Regions from separate parts of the Dickeya sp. CFBP 2040 genome, predicted to be linked through region 1. Evidence: predicted binding sites of a transcription regulator. Region 1 holds the regulator's gene; each other region holds the start of a gene.

Region 1 (8,237 bases):
ATCGATAGCGAAAAGTAAAGCCATCAGGCAGCACAACGCTGCCTGATAATTAATAAAGAGGATTACTGCTGGTTTTCCTGCCTGGAACGGTATTTATCGGCAGTTTCTTTAATCAGTTGTTGCAGTTCACCGCGCTGATACATCTCAATCACGATGTCGCAACCGCCAACTAATTCACCATCCACCCACAACTGCGGAAATGTCGGCCAGTTGGCGTATTTTGGCAGTTCGGCGCGGATATCCGGATTCTGCAGGATATCTACATAAGCAAAACGTTCGCCACACGCTGACAACGCCTGTACCGCCTGAGCAGAAAAGCCGCAGCTTGGCAGTTTTGGAGAACCTTTCATGTACAGCAGAATCGGGTTTTCAGCGATCTGACGCTGAATTTTTTCAAGTGTCGTTGTCGTCATTCTATTGCTTCCTCAAGCGCGTGATGATCAGCCTGTCAACGGCTGGTCATGTGACTCGCGGCAGACTATCGCATACCGCTTCTTTATATTTTGTATTCTAACGATAGCGACGACCACAAAAAAACGCTATCTTTTGTAAGGTCTTATTCATCGCCCCATCCATCCGCACAGGACAACGCTAATTTGTTTAATAATTAAGCAGCAAATACCGTTATTAACGTTTTCTCACTATTTTGTAGTAACATTGCATTATCACCTGCTTTTTTATCAGGTCATTTTCGGGAATACTGTAAACAGTGAACGATTGAGGACAACTTTCGGTCAAAATTATTATGCGTTTATTTATTACGCTTTTTTTATTATTTTTCAGTAACCTGTTTTTTAATCTGGCGAACGCTAATCCACATGGGTCTGCGGTATTACCGCGCAAAAACGGTGTGGAAGCGGCGAATAACGCTATTGATGAATCTAAGAAAAGCAAAGCAGCCAAAAACACCAACAAAAAAGGCGCAGCGCCGACACATAACAAAAAACCGGAAAAAACGACTAAGGCTGCACCGGTCAAAACAGCATCGGTTCACGATAAAAACAGCAAACCGCACAATGACAAAAAGCCGTTGATGGCCGCCAGCTCGTCCCATTCGACCAACAAGAAACAGCAAGAAAAAAATCTTCAGGCCAAAGCGCCAGCAGGCAAAACCACGAAAAAAAGCGCCTCTGCTCAGACCCATAGCAGCCACAAAGCACATGAAGCTGTGATTGCCAAAACCACAAGCAAAAAAGGTAGGCAGGACAAAACTGCGCCGTCCCTTAACGCCACTCACCAAAAACGGTATCAACACGCTAAACTGACCGCCATGAACAAGCTGATGAGTCAAATCGGCAAACGTTATCATTGGGGTGGCGCTACGCCACGTTCTGGCTTCGACTGCAGCGGATTGGTCTACTACGCCTATAAAGATGTAGTGAAAATTCAAATCCCGCGTACAGCCAATGAGATGTTCCACCTGCGTGATGCCGCGCCGATCAAGAAAAGCGAGTTGGAAAGCGGTGACCTGGTGTTCTTCCACATCACCAACCGCGGTGCTGCCGACCATGTGGGTGTCTATCTCGGTAATGGTCGCTTCATTCAGTCACCGCGCTCCGGTGCAGACATTAAAATCAGCAAACTGAGCGAAGATTACTGGCAAGATCATTATGTTGGCGCTCGCCGCGTGGTCACACCCAAAACCATCCGTTAAGCAACAACCGGCTGGAATACTGTTGAATGAATATTTCCGTTGAATAAGACACGTTGAGATAACACAACTTGAGATAACACAAAAGGGGCGTTATGCCCCTTTTGGTGTATTTGATGCTGATAAAGATACCGGTTTTTGATACCGATAGATTTCACCGCCGATGATGAGAACACCAGTTGCAATCAGTTCAGTATCGCACTCAGACTAAAGACAATGATCATCGCCAGCGTAGCCACCGTGGTGAACAGTGACATTTTCAGATTAGTATCCATATATTCTCCTGTTATTGACTGATATCACGTCATGTCTGAGTAAGCCCCGGCAGGCGGGGAATCACACAAAATATAGGTGTATTATGACTCAACCGAGGTCAAAAAACCGAATTCTGCGTCACAGAGATAACACGAATTGCCTCTTCCACTTTTGCTCTAAATCGGCCAAAATCCGCAGTTTACGATATACACTGCGTTGGTCGATGCGTCAGTCCTCCCTTCAGCTACAACCTCGGCATGTCTCCTCCTGAATGTTGCCTTGCTTGTCTGGCAGGAGAAAATTTCACGCAGGCAAACGATTAACAACATATTTACTGCTGTAACAGATGAGTTCAGGAGTCACTTTAGATGGCAACGATCAAAGATGTGGCAAAACGCGCGGGCGTTTCAACCACAACCGTATCACACGTGATCAATAAAACACGTTTCGTCGCCGAAGAGACCAAGGCTGCGGTGCGCGCAGCGATTGATGAATTGCATTATTCACCCAGTGCAGTGGCCCGTAGCCTGAAAGTCAACCACACCAAATCTATCGGCCTGCTGGCAACCTCCAGCGAAGCGCCCTATTTCGCCGAAATTATCGAGGCGGTGGAAAACAGCTGCTACGCCAGAGGTTACACGCTAATCCTGTGCAACTCCCACAACAATCAGGATAAGCAGCGTGCTTACCTATCCATGCTGGCACAAAAGCGGGTCGATGGGCTGTTGGTGATGTGTGCTGAGTATCCGCCTGAATTGTTGTCCATGCTGGCGGACTATCGTCACATCCCGATGGTGGTGATGGACTGGGGCGAAGCCCATAACGATTTTACCGATACTATTATTGATAATGCATTTGCGGGCGGCTACATGGCCGGGCGCTATCTGATTGAGCGTGGTCACCGTGACATCGGCGCTATTCCCGGCTCTCAGGGGCGCAATACGGGCAGCGGGCGTTACCTGGGGTTCCTGAAAGCGTTGAAAGAGGCTGATATTCCCTTACGGGAAGACTGGGTGGTTCAGGGCGACTTTGAGCCAGAGTCCGGCTACAAAGCGATGCACCAGATTCTGGCCCAGAAACAACGGCCAACGGCAGTATTCTGCGGCGGCGATATCATGGCGATGGGTGCCATTTGCGCTGCTGACGAGCTGGGTCTGCGTGTGCCACAGGATATTTCGGTGATCGGTTACGACAATGTACGTCACTCCCGATATTTTACTCCCGCACTGACCACCATTCATCAACCCAAGGAACGACTGGGGCAAGCGGCGTTCTCCATGCTGCTTGACCGTATTACCAGTAAACGCGAGGAAGCCCAAACCATCGAAGTACATCCGACCTTAATTGAACGTCGTTCAGTCGCTGATGGCCCGTACCGCGATTACCGCCGTTAAAATCCAGACAATTCTCTATCTCGCTGCCTGACGACTCGAAATCATGCGGCGTACCGCGCTACGCATGGCCGCGACGAGTGCCGCAACTGCCGAAAAGGCATGACTCAACGTGCTGCTTTAATCCGACGAATCTTGCCGACGGATTAAAGCCGTCATACAATTGACTGTATAGTTGATGACAACAATTATGATCATGCGATGTATTAAACGCATCGCCTCATTTTTTCTATTCCACCTGCTGACCGTCGCATCTCTTATTTGGTTTCAGCCTTGGTAGATATCTTTGTACCAGCTTTTCTCTTACTTTCCTCTGAGACGCTCAGGGATAGACGATGGTTCGGGTCTATCAAAGCCCGTCATGGTTATGTTGTCTAAATTACTCCTTGCAAAAGCATTTATTTGGCAAGGTAGGGAGAAGTTATGAGTTCATCCTATGTTGAGGAACTGGGGACACCCAATCTACCTTGGTTCCAAATCGTTAATGAAATGCTATCCACCGCCGACATCGCGATTAACGGTTCTCGTCCATTTGATATTCAGGTCCGCAACCCTGAGATGTATAAGCGCGTATTGCGTGATGGCTCGCTCGGATTAGGCGAAAGTTATATGGATGGCTGGTGGGAGTGTGAACGACTGGACATGTTTTTCCACCGTGTGATACGTACCCGACTGGAAAACCAACTACCGCATCGCTGGCAAGATACATTACGGATCCTGATAGCACGGTTGACCAATCTGCAATCTCGCCGCCGTTCCTGGATCGTGGGTAAAGAGCATTACGACCTTGGTAACGATCTTTTCACCCTGATGCTCGATCCTTACTTACAGTATTCTTGTGGTTACTGGACGAAAGCCGAAACGCTTGAACAGGCACAACAAGACAAGCTGCGCCTCATTTGTGAAAAGTTGCAGTTACGTCGTGGCATGACGCTGCTGGATATTGGTTGCGGCTGGGGTGGACTGGCGGAATTCGCCGCACGTCATTACGGCGTCAGTGTCACGGGCGTTACCATATCCCGCGAACAGCAGGTGCTGGCACAGCAACGCTGTCAGGATTTGGAAGTTACCATCATGCTGCAAGACTACCGTGACCTAGACCGGCAGTTTGATCGTATCGTTTCTGTCGGCATGTTCGAACATGTCGGACCGAAAAATTATCCCACCTACTTTCAGGTTGTGAGAAAAAACCTCAAACCTAATGGGTTGTTCCTGCTGCACACTATCGGCACCAATGAAACCAATCTGAAAGTTGACTCCTGGATGAACAAATACATTTTCCCCAACTACTGCCTGCCTTCAGTGCAGCATATCGCACAAGCCAGCGAACCCTATCTGGTAATGGAAGACTGGCACAATTTCGGCGCAGATTATGACCGCACGCTGATGGCCTGGCATGAACGATTCCAGCAACACTGGCCAACCTTGTCGGAGCGTTATTCCGAACGTTTCCAGCGAATGTTCAGTTACTATCTTAACGTCTGTGCTGGCTCGTTCCGAGCACGCGATATTCATCTCTGGCAGGTACTATTTAGCGCGGATGGCGTGGAAGGTGGTTTGCGAGTACCCAGATAACAATTAGCTTCTGGCGAATATCGCCGCTTCAATAACAAAACCGGCAGACAATTGCCGGTTTTGCTTATGCTCAAAGCAAAGTTGCGAGGAAGCAGCTTATTCGCCCTGCTCTACCTGTGCCGCCGCCTGTGCTTGCTGCTGTGCCTGACGAGCCAGAACACGTTCAACCGTATCGATAATGGCCTGGGTTTGCGGGTCGATTTCGATGTTAATACGATCACCCAATCGTTTCTGGCCTAGCGTCGTGCGCAGGAGTGTTTCCGGAATCAGGTGCACGCAAAAACGGCTGCGAGTCACTTCGCCCACCGTCAGGCTGATGCCGTCAATACCGATGAATCCTTTGTGCAGCACATATTTCATCTGTGATTCATCAGACAACCGGAACCAGATCTGATGATTATGTTCCGACGTCAGAATTTTCACGATCTCCGCCGTACACATAATATGGCCGGACATCACATGCCCACCGATCTCATCACCATATTTGGCCGCACGCTCTACATTAACCCGATCACCCACGTTTACGTCACCCAGATTGGTCAGCCGCAACGTCTCTTTGATCAGGTCAAAACTGACCCGATCACCATCGATTCCGGTAACAGTCAGACAACAGCCATTGTGCGCTACGGAAGCGCCCGTTTCCAACCCCGGCAGCAGTTCGGGGGGCAGTTGTACCACATGAGTGCGAAAATTGGGTTTTTCATCGACAGACACGACAGTCGCCGTGCCCTGAACAATACCGGTAAACATGGTGTTGACCTTGCCTCCTGATCAGTAATAGGCGTGAACGCGCGACGACAGTGGTATGACACGACTGAGCCATGTTTGGAAGTGGCTACGTTCACTCATGTCAGGCAGTTTGCACCATATCATCAGGAAAACCAACGGGATCATGCCCGGCGAGTCAATCATTGGTTTACTGTTGGCAAATCGTTACAATAGTTCATCTTTTTTCGTACAAATAAAGGATGATTGTCTTTCTCTCCTCATTAGAGATCTCTCTCCATCCTGCTTTAGGAAGGTGTTTTCGTGCAGAAGTACTTATCAGAAGCCCGTCATTTGCTGGCGCTGGCTATTCCGGTCATCATCGCGCAAGTATCGCAAACCTCAATGGGTGTGGTGGATACCATTATGGCTGGTTCCTACAGCGCCACCGATATGGCGGCGGTAGCGGTGGGTACCTCCATCTGGTTGCCTGTTATCCTGTTCGGCCACGGTTTACTGATGGCGCTTACGCCAGTGGTGGCGAACCTCAACGGCTCAGGGCGCCGGGACCGTATTGCTCATCAAACCCAGCAAGCATTCTTACTGGCGACGGCCATTTCTGTTCTGACCATGGTGACGCTCTATCAGGGAAAATACGCGATTAACCTGATGCACGATGGCGCGCCGGAACTGGCCGACAAAGCCGTAAAATACCTGCACGCATTGCTTTGGGGCGCACCCGGTTATCTGTTTTATCAGGTGTTGCGCAGCCAGTGCGAAGGGTTATCCAAAACACAGCCGGGGATGGTGATCGGGTTTATTGGCCTGCTGATCAATATTCCCATCAACTACGTTTTTATCCACGGTAAGCTGGGGATGCCGGAGTTAGGCGGCGTTGGCTGCGGGGTAGCGACAGCCTCGGTATACTGGATAATGATGCTGATGATGGCCATTTATTCCCGTCACGCGTACTGGCTAAAAGATATTCGTCAGTTCAACGCCCCGCTGAAACCGGATTGGGCAATACTCCGGCGTTTAGCCGGGCTGGGGCTGCCGGTTGCGCTGGCGATGCTGTTTGAAGTGACATTATTCGCTATTGTCGCTCTGCTGGTATTGCCGCTTGGGGTAGTGAATGTCGCAAGCCACCAAATCGCGCTCAACTTCAGTTCGCTGATGTTCGTGTTGCCGCTGTCTGTTGGCGTTGCCGCCACTATTCGCGTCGGCCATCGGCTGGGCGAAGGTTCGGCACAGGCAGCGCGGGTGGCAGCACGCACCGGCATCGCTACCGGCATATTGCTGGCAATGTGCACAGCTATTTTTACCATCACGCTGCGTGAACCTATCGCCATGCTGTACAACCAAAATCCGGATGTGGTGACAATGGCGTCGCATCTCATGCTGTTAGCGGCGCTCTACCAAATCTCCGATGCCGTGCAGACCATTGGTAGCGGCGTATTGCGTGGCTATAAAGATACTCGCGCTATCTTCTTCATCACCTTCATTGCCTATTGGCTGCTGGGGCTACCGATTGGCTATGTGCTGGCGCTGACTGACATGCTGGTGCCGCGTATGGGACCAGCTGGTTTTTGGTGTGGATTCATCATCGGCCTGACTGCTTCCGCCACCATGATGGTGCTGCGTATCCGCTGGGTGCAACGTCAATCGCCAGCCCGTATTCTGGCACGCGCAGCGCGTTGACGACATAATAGAGACAGAGCGCAAAAAACGGTGCTCTGTCTACAAGCTCGCCAATCAGTGTGGCACAGCGGGAATTTTGCGTTTTTCTCCTTGCCAGCAGCCATCCGGCCCGTTAATATTCGTCCCCGCTGTCGCCCTGACGGCAGCTGATAAAAATAATGCGTTCATAGCTCAGTTGGTTAGAGCACCACCTTGACATGGTGGGGGTCGTTGGTTCGAGTCCAATTGAACGCACCATTTTCAGCGTATCAGCACCAACACACATATTGCGACCGTAGCTCAGTTGGTTAGAGCACCACCTTGACATGGTGGGGGTCGGTGGTTCGAGTCCACTCGGTCGCACCAATTCATCCGCTGTTTCTCAATGAATTATCCTTGCCAGTTACTGTTTCTGCTTTCAGTCTATTTCTCGCTCTGTAGTGCACTTTACACACCACCCTGGCCGATGCCTGACTCTGCGCATGACAAAACGGGCAGGATACCCTGCCCGTTTTGTTACCTGACTTGCATTTCGGTTATTTAAAAATCTTCTGCACAAATTCGATATACGCCGGGCGCCAGACGTCCATTTCATGCCCTAAGCCGGGATACTGCCGGTAATCGAATTTCACGCCTTTCTGCTCCAGTTGCGCTTTTAACCCGGCGATATCCTTACCAGTCACCGTATCTTTTTCACCCACCACCACAGTGAAATTATGCAGTTGTCGATTGATAGCAGCGGCATTCCCCAGATGTACGCTAACCTGTGCATTCGGCACCGTTTCGGTGGTTACGCCACTAAACGTCGCCAGCCAGCCGAAGTGATCCAGATGGCTCATGCCGGACACCAGCGCCTGATAACCGCCTTGCGACAGCCCGGCCAGCGCACGGCCATCGGCATCGCGCCGCACATTAAACCGCGCGCTGACCAGTGGAATGATGTCATGAATTAACTCACGATCAGCCGCCGCCGCATTGCGTGG
Region 2 (8,237 bases), on a different contig from region 1:
CTGAAGCTCTGTCTGCTGGTAAGTCGGAAGGCGTCGCCAGCGCTGAAAAGTTTGTTGCTGGCGATCATGGCAATTATGGTGCGTTGGCTTCACTGGCGTTGGCGCACCAGTTCGTTGAAAAGAATGATATCGCCAAAGCCGAACAGCAGCTCCGTCAGGCGCTGAGCCAAACCAAAGATGGTGATTTGCAGGCGTTGATCAATTTGCGTCTGGCTCGCGTGCTGTTACAGCAGAAGAAGCCGGATGAGGCGCTGAAAACGCTTGATGCTATCAAGCTGGAAGGATGGGCGGCGATGGTGGCTGATGTTCGCGGTGATGTGCTGGCGAGCAAAGGTGATAATCAAGGCGCGCGTGATGCTTACAGCAAAGGCATGGCGGCGAAACCTTCTCAGGGGCTGCAATCCCTGTTGCGAATCAAACTGAACAATCTTCCCAGCTAAGAGGGACTTCATGCAACTGCGTAAAACACTTTTGGTCGGACTGGTTTCTGTCACCCTGCTGAGCGGCTGTTCGCTGTTTGACCGTGAGGAGGATGTGGTCAAAATGTCTCCTCTGCCGCAGGTGACTAACCAGTTTACGCCCACCAAAGCCTGGAGTCGCTCCGTTGGAAGCGGTACTGGTGAGTTCTACTCCAACTTGCATCCAACCTGGCAGGATAACCGCGTATATGCCGCTGATCGTCATGGCACGGTAAAGGCGCTGGATCTCAATAGCGGCGAAGAGAAATGGCGAGCCGATCTGGCGGAGAAAACCGGTCTGTTGTCCAGTAATCTCCCGGCGTTGTTGTCGGGGGGCGTTTCCGTGTCGGGCAACCATGTTTATGTGGGGAGTGAACGAGCGCAGCTTTTTGCCCTGAATGCTGACGACGGTACTTTGCAGTGGCAGACCAAGGTGGCAGGCGAGGTGCTATCCAGCCCGGTGGTCAGTGATGGCGTGGTGATTATTCATACCGGCAATGGTATGTTGCAGGCGCTCAGCGAATCTGACGGTACCATCAAATGGACGGTGAATCTGGATATGCCTGCGTTGTCGTTGCGCGGCGAGTCTGCGCCGACCACCGCGTTTGGCGCCGCGATTGTCGGTGGCGACAACGGGCGTGTCAGTGCGGTGATGATTAATCAAGGGCAATTGATCTGGCAGCAACGTATCTCTCAGCCGGGTGGAGCGACTGAAATCGCTCGTCTGAACGATGTTGATACCACACCGGTTGTGGCAGGCAATGTAGTGTATGCGCTGGGATATAACGGCAACCTGACCGCACTGGATCTGCGTTCCGGGCAGATTACCTGGAAGCGTGAGATTGGGTCGGTAAACGATTTTATTGTTGATGGTGATCGTATTTATCTGGTGGATCAGGATGATCGTATCACGGCGCTGAATACCAATGGCGGCGTAGTGATTTGGCGACAGGGTGACTTGTTGCACCGCAACCTGACTGCACCTGCGCTATATAACGGATATCTGGTCGTCGGCGATGCTGAAGGTTATATGCATTGGGTGAATACTACTGACGGTCGTTTTGTGGTTCAGCAGAAAGTGGATGGTTCTGGTTTGCTGAGTAAACCGTTGGTTGCCAGCGACAAGCTGCTGATACAGGCCAAGGGTGGCGAGGTTTACGCCTTTACCCGTTAACCGCTTCGCATGATCGGGGCAAACGGTGAATCCCTTGTCCCTGCAACGGCTCCTGATACTGTCAGGGGCCGTTTCGTCTTTTATCATCAGCAGGGTTTTCTGCTGTAACGAATTGAAATATAAGCAATGAGGTTGTAACAATGATACCTGTCGTCGCGCTGGTCGGGCGCCCGAATGTGGGGAAATCCACGCTGTTTAATCGCTTGACGCGTACCCGTGACGCATTGGTGGCGGATTTCCCTGGGCTGACGCGTGACCGCAAGTATGGTCGTGCAGAAGTAGAAGGGAATGAGTTCATCATCATCGATACCGGCGGTATTGACGGTACTGAAGATGGTGTGGAAACGCGTATGGCTGAACAGTCGCTGCTGGCGATTGAAGAAGCAGATATCGTGCTGTTTCTGGTTGATGCCCGTGATGGTCTGATGCCGGCGGATCACGCCATTGCCCAGCATTTGCGTACGCGCGAAAAAGACACGTTTCTGGTCGCCAACAAAGTGGATGGTATCGATATCGATACCGGCATCGCCGATTTCTATTCACTCGGTCTGGGTGAGGTATACCCGATTGCGGCATCGCATGGTCGTGGTGTTACCTCGTTGCTGGAAAAGGTGTTATTGCCGTTTGTCGTCGAGCCAGTGGAAGAAGCACGTGAACTGACTGAAGAAGAAGCGAACGCGGCTTACTGGGCCGAGCAGCTTGGTGAAGGTGATGATGACATTGAGGATGATGGCGACGATGCGCCGAATCTTGAAGGGTTGCCGATCAAGCTGGCTATTGTTGGTCGCCCGAATGTCGGCAAGTCCACACTGACCAACCGTATTCTTGGGGAAGATCGGGTGGTGGTATACGACATGCCCGGCACCACGCGCGACAGTATCTATATCCCGATGGAGCGTGATGGCCGTGATTACGTGTTAATCGACACCGCCGGGGTGCGCAAACGTGGCAAGATTACTGATGCCGTTGAGAAATTCTCGGTGATCAAAACATTGCAGGCAATCGAAGACGCCAACGTAGTGCTGCTGGTGATAGATGCCCGTGAAGGGATTTCCGATCAGGATCTGTCATTGCTGGGCTTTATCCTCAATTCTGGCCGTTCGCTGGTGATTGTGGTGAATAAGTGGGATGGATTGTCGCAGGAGGTGAAGGAACAGGTGAAGGAAACCCTCGACCTGCGCCTTGGTTTTATCGATTTTGCCCGTATCCACTTTATTTCAGCGCTGCACGGCAGCGGTGTGGGGAATCTGTTCGAATCCGTCAACGAAGCTTATGAGTGTTCCACCCGCCGTGTGGGTACCGCAATGCTGACTCGCATCATGCAGATGGCGGTAGATGACCACCAGCCGCCGTTAGTGCGTGGTCGCCGTGTGAAGCTGAAATACGCTCATGCCGGGGGCTACAACCCACCGATAGTCGTGATCCATGGTAATCAGGTCAAAGAGTTACCAGATTCCTACAAACGTTACCTGATGAATTACTACCGGCGTTCACTGGATGTAATGGGGACGCCAATCCGCATCCAGTTCAAGGAAGGGGAAAACCCGTTCGCTGACAAACGCAATACGTTGACGCCGAATCAACTGCGTAAACGTAAACGCCTGATGCAACATATCAAGAAAGGCAAGTAAACGTCGGTAGCGAAAAATCAGACATCATGTCGGGGCAGGAGCGATTCTGCCCCGTTGTTTTTCATGTGGTGATCCGGAGGAAGACGATGGATGCTTATTGTCCTGAATGTCAGCGACTGATGGTGTGGTGCGGCAATAATCAGCATAACAACGTTCAACGTAATAATGCTCAAGATAACAACGATCAATATTATTGTGAGGAGTGCCAGCACAGTTTCCTGCGTCTGACATTGTGCCCGGAATGTAAGCATCCCTTGCAGGTGCTGCGAGCCTGTGGTGCGGAAAGTTATCTCTGTGCCAATGGCCATGGCCTGATTTCACGTTCCCGCGTGGTCATTCGTTATCAGTCTCAGTAACCGTCAGCAGGTCTGTTCGTTATCCGGACCATTGCGCCATAAGGTTTCCAGCTCAGTTGGCGCACTCTGTTCAGGGATCAGCAACACCCAATCTGCCTGGCGGCTATCCTGCGCGTTGCCGTAGTGAATGTGGATACGGTAGTAGAATTGATCGCCATGACCGGGGGAGTCTGGCAGACCCGGCTCATGCGCTGACGGCAGCGCCTTGTGCAGCACGGTGCGGATCTTCTCTTTTTGCGGTGCCGTTACCTCTGCCAGCACGAAGCGACGCGAGCTGGCCAGCCTGGGCACCCAGGCAAAGCCGCCTTCACGAGCCAGTTCAATGATCACATCATCCGTCAGCTCCGGCAGATCATTCCTGTTCGTGCTCATTGATAATTCCCGTATCAATCCCAACCTGATGCCAGGCTCGCAGTACAGCGTCAGCGACGGCATGATTGAAGCGTTTTTTAGCGTGTTCTACGGTGAATTTGGCGAAGATGGAGAAATCTGCATTCTGCGGCAGCGCTTTGTCACATACGGTGTCATACCAGATATGACCGGCTTTTTCCCAGGAATAGCCACCCAGTGCCATCGCGGTCAGATAGAAGGCCCGGCTGGGAATGCCTGAGTTCAGATGCACACCGCCGTTATCCTCACGGGTGTTGACGAAATCTCGCATGTGGGCAGGTTGTGGGTCGGTGCCCAGCAGCAGGTCGTCATAAGCGGTTCCGGGGCGAGACAGTGATCGCAGTCCTTTACCATCGATGCCTTCGGCCAATAGCCCTTCACCAATAATCCAGTCCGCCTGCTGAACCTTCTGGTTACGGTAGTACTGTTTGACCATAGAGCCGAACACGTCCGCAAGCGATTCGTTGAGCGCACCGGACTGGCGGAAATACAGTAAATTGCATTCGCTTTCTACCACGCCGTGCGACAGCTCGTGGGCAATAACATCCAGAGCGATAGTAAAACGGTTGAATATTTTGCCGTCGCCATCGCCAAACACCATCTGCTGTCCATTCCAGAACGCATTCTGGTAATCCTTGCCGTAATGAACGCTGCCAGTCAACGGCAATCCTTTGTTGTTCAGTGAATTGCGGCCAAACACTTTCCAGAAAAAATCATAGGTAATACCCAGATAATTGTAAGCTTCATCCGCGGCGGTATCGCCGTTTCCCGGCTGGCCTTCTGCTCGTAATTGCTTGCCTGGTAACATTTGCTGGTGCTCTGCGTCGTAAATATCACGCTGCACCGTGCCGGCAGGGTGTTCCTCATGTTCAGCAGGATGAATGACTGGAGCCACCATCAGTGATTGCACGTGCATCAGTGTGTGTTGGGCGCAACGACGTTCCTCATCCGATCCATTGTTGATAATGCGATGCAGGATGTAGGGCGGAATGATGCTACGGGCGGATTGCATACTTCATCTCCTTATGCCGGGCAGTATGGTGCAACATAACATTGATCTACCACAGTTATCACACAGTAAGTATAGCCTAATAACTAAATATTTTTTGTCTGGCTTTTCGCGCGTGATTTGGTGGATTCTTTTTTCATTTCAGTTACCTGACTCTCAACCCAGCCATCCAACAACCGGGTTTTCAGGATATCGCCCCTGGTGACTTGAGCGGTTTTTTTCATGACCTTGCCGTCCGGAGCAGTGGTGACGCTGTAGCCACGGGCCAGTGTCGCCAGCGGACTGACCGCCTCAAGATGGGAACAGGCTTCGCCAAATCGCTGTTTATGCTGATTAAGTTGTTTTTCTAACGCGTGCTGCATCCGGTAGCGTAAGTGCTGTACCTGCTGCTGCGCACGGTGCAGGCGCGATTGTGGCTGATATTGCTGCAGACGCTGGACGAGACGTTCATGACGTCGTGCCTGCAGGCGCAGTTGCAACTGGATGGCTTCATCCAGACGCTGGTGCAGGCGAATCAATTGGGTCTGTTGACGAGCGAGCCGTAGTTGCGGGTGTTGCTGGTGTAACCGATGCTGCAGTTTGACGAATTGCTGCTGGCGCTGTGCCAGATAATAGTCCATCGCCATTTCCAGCCGCTGGCGTTGGGATTGGATTTGCCGCAACAACTCCAACTGGTTACGGCTAACCAGTTCCGCCGCTGCTGAAGGCGTCGGTGCGCGCAGGTCCGCCACGAAGTCGGCGATGGTTACATCGGTTTCGTGGCCGACCGCACTGACAATTGGGATGCGGCTGGCAAAGATCGCCCGCGCCACCCGTTCGTCGTTGAAGCTCCACAGATCTTCCAGTGAACCGCCGCCGCGACCGACAATCAGCACATCACACTCCTGGCGCAAGTTCGCCAGCTCAATAGCCCGCACAATCTGGTCTGGAGCGTCCGCGCCTTGCACTGCCGTCGGGTAGATAACCACCGGCAGCGACGGATCGCGACGTTGCAGAATATGTAAAATATCATGCAGTGCTGCGCCACTGGCGGAGGTAATGACGCCAACCTGTCGTGCTGGTTTGGGCAGTAACTGCTTGTGCTGCTGATCAAATAGTCCTTCTGCAGACAGGCGCTGTTTCAATTGTTCAAACTGTTGTTGCAGCAGGCCATCGCCTGCCGGGTGCATACTTTCAGCCAGCAGTTGGTAATCACCACGTGGTTCATAGAGCGTGATGGTGGCGCGAATCAGGATCTGTTGCCCGTTTTGTGGCCGAAAGGCGACTCGCCGGTTGCTGGTGCGGAACATGGCGCACCGCACCTGAGCGCGTTCATCTTTTAGCGTAAAATACCAATGACCGGAGGAAGGCTGAGAGAAATTGGACATTTCGCCGGAGAGCCAGATTTGACCCATTTCGCCTTCCAGCAACTGCTTTACCGTCTGATTCAGGCGGCTTACGGTAAATATGGCGGCTGACGGCAATGAAGACATTGTGACCCAGATCAAAAAGTAAAACGGAGAGTTAATCTATCAATACTACCGGTCAATGGGCTGTTCGCAAGCATTTTTATAAAAAAATGCTGGAGGCAATCGATTTCGGCCTGTATAATGCCGCGGCAATATTTTATCTAATTCCCATCCTCAATCCCGGTGAGATATTGCCATGTTACGTATCGCTAAAGAAGCTTTAACCTTCGATGATGTTCTCCTCGTTCCAGCCCATTCCACTGTTTTGCCCAACACAGCCGATCTGAGCACTCAACTGACACAACGCATCCGTTTGAACATTCCTATGCTGTCCGCTGCAATGGATACCGTGACTGAATCCGAACTGGCGATTGCGCTGGCTCAGGAAGGCGGTATCGGTTTTATTCATAAGAACATGCCCATTGAGCGCCAGGCGGAAGAAGTGAGCCGCGTGAAACGTCATGAAAGCGGCGTTGTGGTTGATCCGCAGACGGTAACGCCGGAAACGACGCTGCGTGAAGTGAAGGCACTGACGGAGCGTAACGGTTTCGCCGGGTATCCGGTAGTAACGAAAGGCAATGAATTAGTTGGCATTATTACCGGTCGTGATGTACGTTTCGCCACCGATCTGGACCGCCCGGTCAGCGCGGTAATGACCCCGAAAGAACGTCTGGTTACGGTAAAAGAGGGCGAAGCCCGTGACGTAGTGCTGCAAAAAATGCACGAGAGCCGTATCGAAAAAGCACTGGTGGTGGATGCGCAGTTCCGTCTGGTCGGGATGATCACGGTAAAAGATTTCCAGAAAGCAGAACGTAAGCCGAATGCCTGTAAAGATGAGCATGGCCGTCTGCGCGTCGGTGCGGCAGTCGGGGCCGGTGCCGGCAACGAAGAGCGTATCGACGCACTGGTTGCTGCTGGTGTGGACGTTTTGTTGATTGACTCCTCGCACGGTCATTCCGAAGGCGTGTTGCAGCGTATCCGCGAAACCCGCGCCAAATACCCGAATTTGCAGATCATCGGTGGTAACGTGGCGACGGGCGCTGGCGCGCGCGCCCTGGCTGAGGCGGGTGTGAGTGCGGTAAAAGTGGGTATCGGTCCTGGCTCTATCTGTACTACCCGTATCGTAACCGGTGTGGGCGTACCGCAGATTACGGCCATTGCCGATGCGGTTGAGGCACTGGAAGGCACCGGTATTCCGGTGATTGCCGATGGCGGCATCCGTTTCTCTGGCGACATCGCCAAAGCTATCGCCGCTGGTGCGGCCTGCGTCATGGTCGGCTCCATGCTGGCGGGTACTGAAGAATCGCCAGGTGAAATCGAGCTTTATCAGGGTCGTGCGTTCAAATCTTACCGCGGCATGGGGTCACTGGGTGCAATGTCTAAAGGCTCGTCTGACCGTTACTTCCAGTCTGACAATGCGGCTGACAAACTGGTGCCGGAAGGCATTGAAGGCCGCGTGGCTTATAAAGGCCGCCTGAAAGAGATCGTTCACCAGCAGATGGGTGGTCTGCGTTCCTGTATGGGTTTGACTGGTTGCCCGACTATTGATGCGCTGCGCACTAAAGCTGAATTTGTGCGCATCAGCGGCGCGGGTATTCAGGAAAGCCACGTCCATGATGTCACTATCACCAAAGAGTCGCCGAACTACCGCATGGGCTAAGCGCGTTATCGGCTGATTTACTGTTACGAACCCGGTAAACTCGCCGGGTTCGATTTTTCTTTCGCTCCGTAGTGGAATACGCCTCTCATGACAGAAAACATTCATCAACAT
Region 3 (8,237 bases), on a different contig from region 1:
GGCACGGCATCATCGGGCTATACTTTGCTATATGTTCCTCCTCTTTTTTCAGATGGCTCTGTCTTCCTTCGTACTGTCTGGATAACGACAATGTCGTGCATGGTGAGTTTGTTTAAACTGACTGGTATGACTTTCAAGAAGATATTCAATAATGACTCAACAAACCTTAACCAGAGACTTGCTTCATCCACGCTACTGGTTGCTGTGGTTCGGTCTTGCTGTGCTGTTCCTGCTGGTGCAGTTACCCTATCCGCTGTTAATGCGGCTGGGCGGCTGGCTAGGACGCAGCTCTCGCCATTTTCTCAAACGACGGGTGAGCATTGCTCGCCGTAATCTGGAACTCTGCTTTCCTGAGATGCCTGAATCTCAACGTGAAGCGCTGCTGGAAGCCAATTTCGCATCACTGGGAATGTCACTGATGGAAACCGGTATGGCTTGGTTCTGGTCGGATAGTCGGGTCCGGGCCTGGTTTGAGGTTTCCGGCCTGGAGAATCTTCAGCTGGCCGGGCGTGAGCAGCGTGGCGTGATGGTAATCGGCATTCACTTTATGTCGCTGGAATTGGGGGGGCGAGCCATGGGGCTATGCCAGCCGATGATGGCAATGTACCGGCGGCATAATAATAAACTCATGGAGCTGGTACAAACCTGGGGGCGTTCCCGCTCTAATAAGGCGATGATTGATCGTAAAGATCTGCGCGGTATGGTGCAGGCGCTGAAGAGCGGCGAAGCAGTGTGGTTCGCTCCTGATCAGGATTATGGTCCTAAAGGCAGCGTGTTCGCGCCGTTCTTTGCGGTGGAACAGGCGGCGACGACTTGCGGGACGTTCACTATTCATCGTTTAGCCAAACCGGCGATGATTACCACCGTGTTGATTCGTAAGCCAAACCATCGAGGGTACCAGTTGGTGATTGAACCCGAACTGGAAGACTATCCGTGCCAGGATCAACAACAGGCGGCGCAGTACATGAATCGGGTGATTGAACGAGAGATCCTGCGTGCGCCGGAACAGTATCTGTGGTTGCACCGCCGATTTAAGACTCGTCCGTGCGGAGAAGCATCGTTGTACCGGTAAAATCAGGCGCAAAAAAAGTGGCTGTCCGAAGGCAGCCACAATGAAGGAGAGAATGATTAACGGAAGCGAGCGTACGGGGTGACACCGCGGTAGGTTTTGCCCAACGCTTTTAGTATTTGAGTGATTTGACGGACAATACTCATGGCATGTACCCCAGTCGCATAAAAGAATTAGTGGTTGAAAGTACCAAAGTTGATGGTGAAATTTTCAAACATGGCAATAATTTTGTGCAGCAGTTTCATTGTCGTATTCCTCTATATAATTCGTTATTTCTGTGATGTTTCTCACGGTTTTAAAGATATACCCAGCCTGGTAAATGGTCAACTTCTTTGTGATTTACATCACAAAAAATAAACACTCAGCCTGCACTATCTGAACCACAGTTTTGTTTTCTTTCATACTCACTATGTTGCCATTCAAATGATGATGAAAGGTTGTGACTCTTATTGCTGTGATAACAGTACATTACGTTTAGTGTGCACTATTTTCAGCGCAGACATGATGCGAACGCAGGGAATAGCAGTTGAAATCGATGTCCCGAAGGCAGGATAATCTGCGGCCTCAACAACAACTGACAGTATTCAGCTATTCTGTCACCTAACGGTTAATCGTTTGCGTGTCAGGCTGGCGCAAAAAAGCGGTAAGTTTTATGGCGTCTGGAAGGGCGGCTAAACCACAGCATTTTTTTGAATACTGGCTAAGCGCTAATTACGGCGCGTGATAACTATGGCATTTGATAAATCACGGCATTTGATAAATCACGGCATTTGATAAATCACAGCATTTGATAAATCACGACGTTTGATGGATTACGATGTCTGATAACCATCGCGTTCTATAACAACGACATTTCAGGGGATACACCATGTCCAATACCACTCGTCAGGCTGACGATGCGGCTCGTCCCGCAGGCGCGCTTGATGCCTTTTTCAAGATTACGCAGCGTGGCAGCAGTGTTCGTCAGGAAGTTCTGGCGGGGCTGACCACTTTTCTGGCGATGGTTTACTCGGTCATCGTCGTGCCGGGTATGCTGGGTAAAGCTGGCTTTCCGCCTGCGGCTGTATTTGTCGCAACCTGTCTGGTGGCTGGATTTGGCTCTCTGCTGATGGGGCTGTGGGCCAATCTGCCGATGGCGATCGGTTGTGCGATTTCGCTGACCGCGTTTACAGCTTTCAGCCTGGTGCTGGGCCAGCATATTAGTGTGCCGGTCGCGCTGGGAGCCATCTTCATGATGGGCGTACTGTTTACCGTGATTTCCGCGACAGGTATCCGCTCCTGGATCCTGCGCAATCTGCCGATGGGCGTGGCGCATGGCGCCGGTATCGGTATCGGGTTGTTCCTGCTGATTATCGCTGCCAATGGCATTGGTTTGGTGATCAAGAATCCTATTGATGGTCTGCCGGTGGCATTGGGGCATTTCACCGCGTTCCCGGTGGTGATGTCGCTGATCGGTCTGGCGGCGACCATTGGTCTTGAAAAACGCCGCGTACCGGGCGGGATCCTGCTGGTGATCGTCGCTATTTCGGTTATCGGTCTGATGTTTGATCCGAATGTGAAATATCAGGGGTTGTTCGCTCTGCCAAGCCTGACCGATGCTAACGGTCAGTCGCTGATTTTCAGCCTCGACATCAAGGGGGCGTTGCAGCCGGTAGTGTTGCCGAGCGTGCTGGCGTTGGTGATGACGGCGGTGTTTGACGCCACTGGCACCATTCGAGCAGTAGCCGGCCAGGCTAACCTGCTGGATAAAGACGGTCAGATTATCAATGGTGGGCGTGCACTGACTGCCGACTCCATCAGCAGTATTTTCTCCAGTCTGGTAGGTACGTCACCGGCTGCAGTCTACATTGAATCGGCGGCGGGTACCGCTGCAGGCGGCAAAACCGGCCTGACTGCAACCGTAGTCGGCGTATTGTTCCTGCTGATTTTGTTTCTGTCCCCGTTGTCTTATCTGGTGCCGGCCTATGCGACCGCACCGGCGCTGATGTATGTCGGTTTGCTGATGTTGAGCAATGTATCCAAACTGGATTTCAACGACTTCGTGGATGCTATGTCCGGCCTGGTGTGTGCGGTGTTTATCGTACTGACCTGTAATATTGTTACCGGCATTATGCTGGGCTTTGGTTCGCTAGTGCTGGGTCGCGTGTTTTCTGGCGAGTGGCGTAAGCTGAATGTCGGCACCGTGATTATCGCTGTGGCGCTGGTAGTCTTTTACGCTGGTGGCTGGGCGCTTTAAGCTCTCGATACCACATCATGCTCTAGGGGGAACTGAGGTTCCCCTTTTTTGTTTTGCTGTGCCGAAAGCGCTGATTTTTTGTCATCGTTTTCTGTTCATCTCACCTTATCTTGTTAGTATTCATAAAGATCATTCATCGGATGGTGCACTCTGCCTCTGATGACGGCTATCCGGAGTCCTTTCATGTAACGGCAACTAACCAGGGAACACATGGAAATATTTTTCACCATTCTGATCATGATGCTGATCGTTTCTCTTTCGGGCGTAATGACGCGCCTTCTGCCTTTCCAGATGCCGCTGCCGTTGATGCAGATAGTACTCGGTGCCATGTTGGCCTGGCCGCAGTTCGGCTTGCATGTCGATTTCAATCCTGAATTGTTTATGGTGTTGTTTATTCCGCCTTTGCTGTTTGCCGACGGCTGGAAAACATCGACTCGCGAGTTCCTGCATCACATGCGTGAAATTTTGGGACTGGCGCTGGTGCTGGTGGTGATTACCGTGGTAGGCATTGGTTACCTGTTGCACTGGATGATCCCGGACATGCCACTGGTTGCTGCTTTTGCGCTGGCCGCCGTTTTATCTCCCACGGATGCGGTGGCGCTGTCTGGCATTGTCGGTGAAGATCGAATTCCGAAAAAACTGATGGGGATTTTGCAGGGTGAAGCGCTGATGAATGACGCATCGGCGCTGGTGTCGCTCAAGTTTGCGGTAGCGATTGCCATGGGAACCATGGTGTTTAGCGTTTCCGGCGCGATGCTGGCATTTTTACAGGTGGCGCTGGGCGGCCTGTTGGCCGGAATCGGCGTTACCTGGGTGTACAGCAAATCCTTGTCGTTGCTCGGTCATCAAAGTGATGATGAGACTGCCACGCAAATTGTATTGTTGCTGCTGTTGCCGTTCGCCGCCTATCTGATCGCCGAGCATTTTGGGGTATCGGGCATTCTGGCGGCGGTGGCATCAGGGATGACTATCAGCCGAACCCAACTGTTGCGACAGGCTCCACTTGCCATGCGGCTTAGGGCCAACGGCGTGTGGAACATGCTGGAATTTGTGTTCAACGGTATGGTGTTTCTGATGCTGGGGCTGCAACTGCCTGGCGTGATTGAAGAGTCGATTGTGCAGGCGGAATTGGACCCTACCATTGAAACCTGGCTGCTGTTTGCCGATATTGCCCTGATCTATTGCGCCTTGTTGCTGCTGCGGTTTGCCTGGTTGTGGCTGATGAAACTCTACAGTCGTTATGTACAGCATAAACGTCCGATGCTATTTGCCAATTACACCTCGCGCGAGATTTGGATCAGTACCTTTGCTGGCGTGCGTGGGGCTATTACGCTGGCGGGTGTGCTCTCCATCCCGTTGTTTCTGAGCAGCGGAGAACCATTCCCATCCCGCTATCAGTTGGTATTTATCGCCACCGGCGTGATCTTGTTTTCGCTGTTATGCGGTGTAGTGGCGCTACCGCTGCTGTTGAGAGGCGTTACGCTGACTGACCACAGCGTGCAGAAAAAAGAAGAACGCATGGCCAGGGTCACAATGGCGCAGGTTGCTATCGACAGCCTGAAAAAAATGCAGGAACGCCTGGCGGCAGACCGGGAAGAAAACCTGGACGATCAAGTGCTGGCGGAGGTCAGCGCTCGCGTCATCGGTATGCTGCATCGTCGTGTGGCAGGGACTGATGAGCTGGAAAACAGCATGGCGATTGAGAATCTGGAACGACGCTTTCGTCTGGCTGCGGTCAGCGCTGAACGCGCCGAGCTGTATCACCTGCGTGCTACGCAGCACATCAGTAATGAAACGCTGCAAAAGATGTTGCGGGAACTGGATTTGCTGGAAGCCGTACTCAGCGAGAAGGTGTAAAAACCGGGGAGCAGACCCCCCGGTTTGTTGTACGTTCGCTCTGGCTAGTGAGATGAGCCTTTGGATATGCCAAGGCCGGTTTGTGAACGGATGAATTGTGCCTTGAATTTGCCGCGTTCTTCGATCGCATTGGCAGAATTATCGGTAATGGAGAAGAACCAGATACCAATGAACGCCACCAGCATTGAGAACAGCGCCGGGTATTCATAGGGGTAGATTGGGGTCGCATTACCGAGAATTTTCACCCAGATGGTCGGCCCCAGAATCATCAGGATGACTGCTGTCAACAGCCCAGCCCAGCCGCCAATCATCGCGCCGCGGGTGGTCAGCTTCGACCAATACATCGACAGCAGGATAATCGGGAAATTACAGCTGGCGGCAATCGAGAATGCCAGCCCCACCATAAAGGCGATGTTCTGGTTTTCGAACAGAATCCCCAGCAGGATGGCAATTACACCCAACGCCAGTACCGTGAGTTTTGATACTCTCAGTTCGTCACGCTCGGTGGCCTGGCCTTTCTTGATAACATTCGAGTACAGGTCATGAGATACCGCCGATGCACCGGCCAACGTCAGCCCGGCCACCACAGCCAGAATGGTGGCAAAGGCCACGGCGGAGATAAAGCCCAGGAAGAAGTTACCGCCGACCGCGTTCGCCAGGTGTATCGCCGCCATATTGTTGCCGCCGATCAGCGCACCTGCTGCATCCTTGAATGCGGGGTTAGCGCCCACCAACAGAATCGCACCAAAGCCGATAATGAAGGTCAGGAAGTAGAAATACCCCATGAAACCGGTAGCAAAGAGCACGCTCTTGCGCGCTTCTTTAGCATCGCTGACGGTGAAGAAACGCATCAGGATATGCGGCAGGCCAGCGGTACCGAACATCAGCCCCAGTCCGAGCGACAGTGCGGAAACCGGGTCGGATACCAGTCCGCCGGGTTTCATGATAGCAAGGCCTTTAGCATGAACCTTGGTGGCTTCGGTGAACAGGCTGTCAAAGCTGAAGTTGACCGTTTTCAACACCATGATTGCCATGAAGGTAGCGCCACACAGCAACAATACTGCTTTGATGATTTGCACCCAGGTGGTAGCCAACATGCCGCCGAACAGTACGTACATCACCATCAGAATGCCAACCAATACGACCGCGACATGGTAGTTCAACCCGAACAACAACTGGATGAGCTTACCTGCGCCCACCATCTGAGCAATCAAATACAACGCTACCACCACCAGCGAACCACAGGCTGATAAAGTACGGATCGGTTTTTGCTGCAACCGGTAAGACGCTACGTCCGCGAATGTGTAGCGCCCCAGATTGCGCAGCCGTTCTGCTATCAGAAACAAGATGATCGGCCAACCGACCAGGAAACCGAGGGAGTAGATAAGGCCGTCAAAACCGGAGGTGTATACCAGCGCCGAAATGCCGAGGAATGAGGCTGCGGACATGTAGTCGCCAGCAATCGCCAACCCGTTTTGAAAGCCGGTGATATTACCGCCCGCAGTGTAATAATCGCTGCGCGAACGGGTGCGTTTGGAAGCCCAGTAGGTGATGTAGAGTGTTGCCGCCACAAACAGCACAAACAACACGATAGCCTGGATATTCAGCGGTTGCTTTTGGACGTTGCCGGAAACGGCATCCGCCGCTTGCGCCCATATCGGTAGTCCCAATAGACCGGTTAGCAGGAAAATGCGGCTTTTCATTTTTGCACCTCATTCAGCAATGCTTTGGTCAGGCGGTCAAATTCACCATTGGCGCGGTAGACATAAACACCGGTAAGCACAAAGGAGATGATAATGAGTCCTATACCCAACGGGATGCCGCGGGTCGTCCCTGCGCCGGGTGCAATAGGCGTTCCCAGCCAGCCCGGCGCAAAGGCGATCAACAGAATGAAACCAACGTACAACACCAGCATGATCAGCGAAAGAAAGGCGGCAAAACGTTGCCGTTTCTGGACCAGTTCTTTAAATAGCGGGTTATCTTCAATCCGTTGATAAATGAGATCATTCATCATAAATCTCCAGTCAGATAAGTCGCGTCGCCCTCACGGGCGGCTGTTTTTTAGGTGCCACCACACACCAGACTGCGTAATACGATCTGGTGCGGGTGGCGCTGTTTTTATCTATCGGGTAACGGTTAAGACGGTGTGTTGTCCATGGCTTGTTTTTCTTCCAGCAGTTTCTCTACCACGCCAGGATCGGCGAGAGTAGAGATATCCCCCAGATTGCTGGTATCCCCGGCTGCAATCTTGCGAAGAATGCGTCGCATGATTTTGCCGGATCGGGTTTTCGGTAGCGCATCGGTCCAATGCAGGATATCCGGCGTTGCGATAGGGCCGATCTCTTTTCTCACCCAGTTACGCACTTCTGCATACAGCTCACTGGTGGGTTCTTCGCCATGATTCAGCGTGATATAGGCGTAGATTGCCTGCCCTTTGAGGCTGTGCGGAATGCCGACCACCGCTGCTTCAGCGATTTTCGGGTGCGAAACCAGTGCAGATTCAATTTCCGCAGTTCCTAACCGATGGCCGGAAACGTTCAATACGTCGTCCACGCGCCCGGTGATCCAATAGTAGCCGTCTTCATCACGGCGTGCGCCGTCGCCGCTGAAATACATACCCTTGAACGTCGAGAAGTAGGTTTGTTCAAAACGTTCATGGTCGCCGAACAGTGTACGCGCCTGACCGGGCCAGGAGTCGGTAATCACCAGATTGCCTTCGCAGGCACCGTCCTGTGGGTTGCCGGTATTGTCTACCAACGCCGGCTGTACCCCGAAGAACGGCAATGTTGCAGAACCGGGCTTGGGTTCAATGGCGCCTGGCAAGGGAGTAATCATGAATCCCCCGGTTTCTGTCTGCCACCAGGTATCGACAATCGGGCAACGGCTGTTACCGATTTTTTTGAAGTACCATTCCCAGGCTTCCGGGTTGATGGGTTCCCCCACCGAACCCATGATTTTGAGCGACTGACGAGAGGTGCCTTCGATAGCCTTATCGCCATCTGCCATGAGCGCGCGGATAGCGGTCGGCGCGGTGTACAGGATATTAACCTGGTGCTTGTCCACCACTTGTCCCAT

The links. The regulator PurR, encoded in region 1, represses purine synthesis genes. The targets are predictions, from matches to a motif close to CANGCAAACGTTTGCNTG.
Positions count from the first base shown of each region.
Region 2: guaB (IMP dehydrogenase) is a predicted target of PurR. The motif match lies at 6,583-6,600, and genes of this name have one in related genera.
Region 3: Dpoa2040_RS08455 (NCS2 family permease) is a predicted target of PurR. The motif match lies at 1,674-1,691, and genes of this name have one in related genera.

Region 1 covers NZ_JAAVXH010000033.1:76,166-84,402, forward strand. The annotation lists gene rnt (ribonuclease T) at 1-18, shown strand, start outside; gene Dpoa2040_RS05075 (Grx4 family monothiol glutaredoxin) at 63-413, opposite strand; gene Dpoa2040_RS05080 (C40 family peptidase) at 746-1,654, shown strand; gene Dpoa2040_RS05085 (YnhF family membrane protein) at 1,837-1,926, opposite strand; gene purR (HTH-type transcriptional repressor PurR) at 2,275-3,300, shown strand; gene cfa (cyclopropane fatty acyl phospholipid synthase) at 3,721-4,872, shown strand; gene Dpoa2040_RS05100 (riboflavin synthase subunit alpha) at 4,969-5,622, opposite strand; gene Dpoa2040_RS05105 (MATE family efflux transporter) at 5,902-7,275, shown strand; tRNA gene Dpoa2040_RS05110 (tRNA-Val) at 7,436-7,512, shown strand; tRNA gene Dpoa2040_RS05115 (tRNA-Val) at 7,544-7,620, shown strand; gene Dpoa2040_RS05120 (esterase family protein) at 7,791-8,237, opposite strand, start outside.
Region 2 covers NZ_JAAVXH010000098.1:2,364-10,600, reverse strand. The annotation lists gene Dpoa2040_RS15780 (YfgM family protein) at 1-440, shown strand, start outside; gene bamB (outer membrane protein assembly factor BamB) at 451-1,632, shown strand; gene der (ribosome biogenesis GTPase Der) at 1,773-3,263, shown strand; gene Dpoa2040_RS15765 (zinc ribbon domain-containing protein) at 3,350-3,619, shown strand; gene Dpoa2040_RS15760 (protealysin inhibitor emfourin) at 3,623-3,991, opposite strand; gene Dpoa2040_RS15755 (M4 family metallopeptidase) at 3,972-5,021, opposite strand; gene xseA (exodeoxyribonuclease VII large subunit) at 5,105-6,490, opposite strand; gene guaB (IMP dehydrogenase) at 6,663-8,126, shown strand; gene guaA (glutamine-hydrolyzing GMP synthase) at 8,214-8,237, shown strand, end outside.
Region 3 covers NZ_JAAVXH010000063.1:6,572-14,808, reverse strand. The annotation lists gene lpxP (kdo(2)-lipid IV(A) palmitoleoyltransferase) at 152-1,072, shown strand; gene Dpoa2040_RS08455 (NCS2 family permease) at 1,938-3,305, shown strand; gene Dpoa2040_RS08450 (Na+/H+ antiporter) at 3,516-5,162, shown strand; gene actP (cation/acetate symporter ActP) at 5,207-6,865, opposite strand; gene Dpoa2040_RS08440 (DUF485 domain-containing protein) at 6,862-7,173, opposite strand; gene acs (acetate--CoA ligase) at 7,299-8,237, opposite strand, start outside.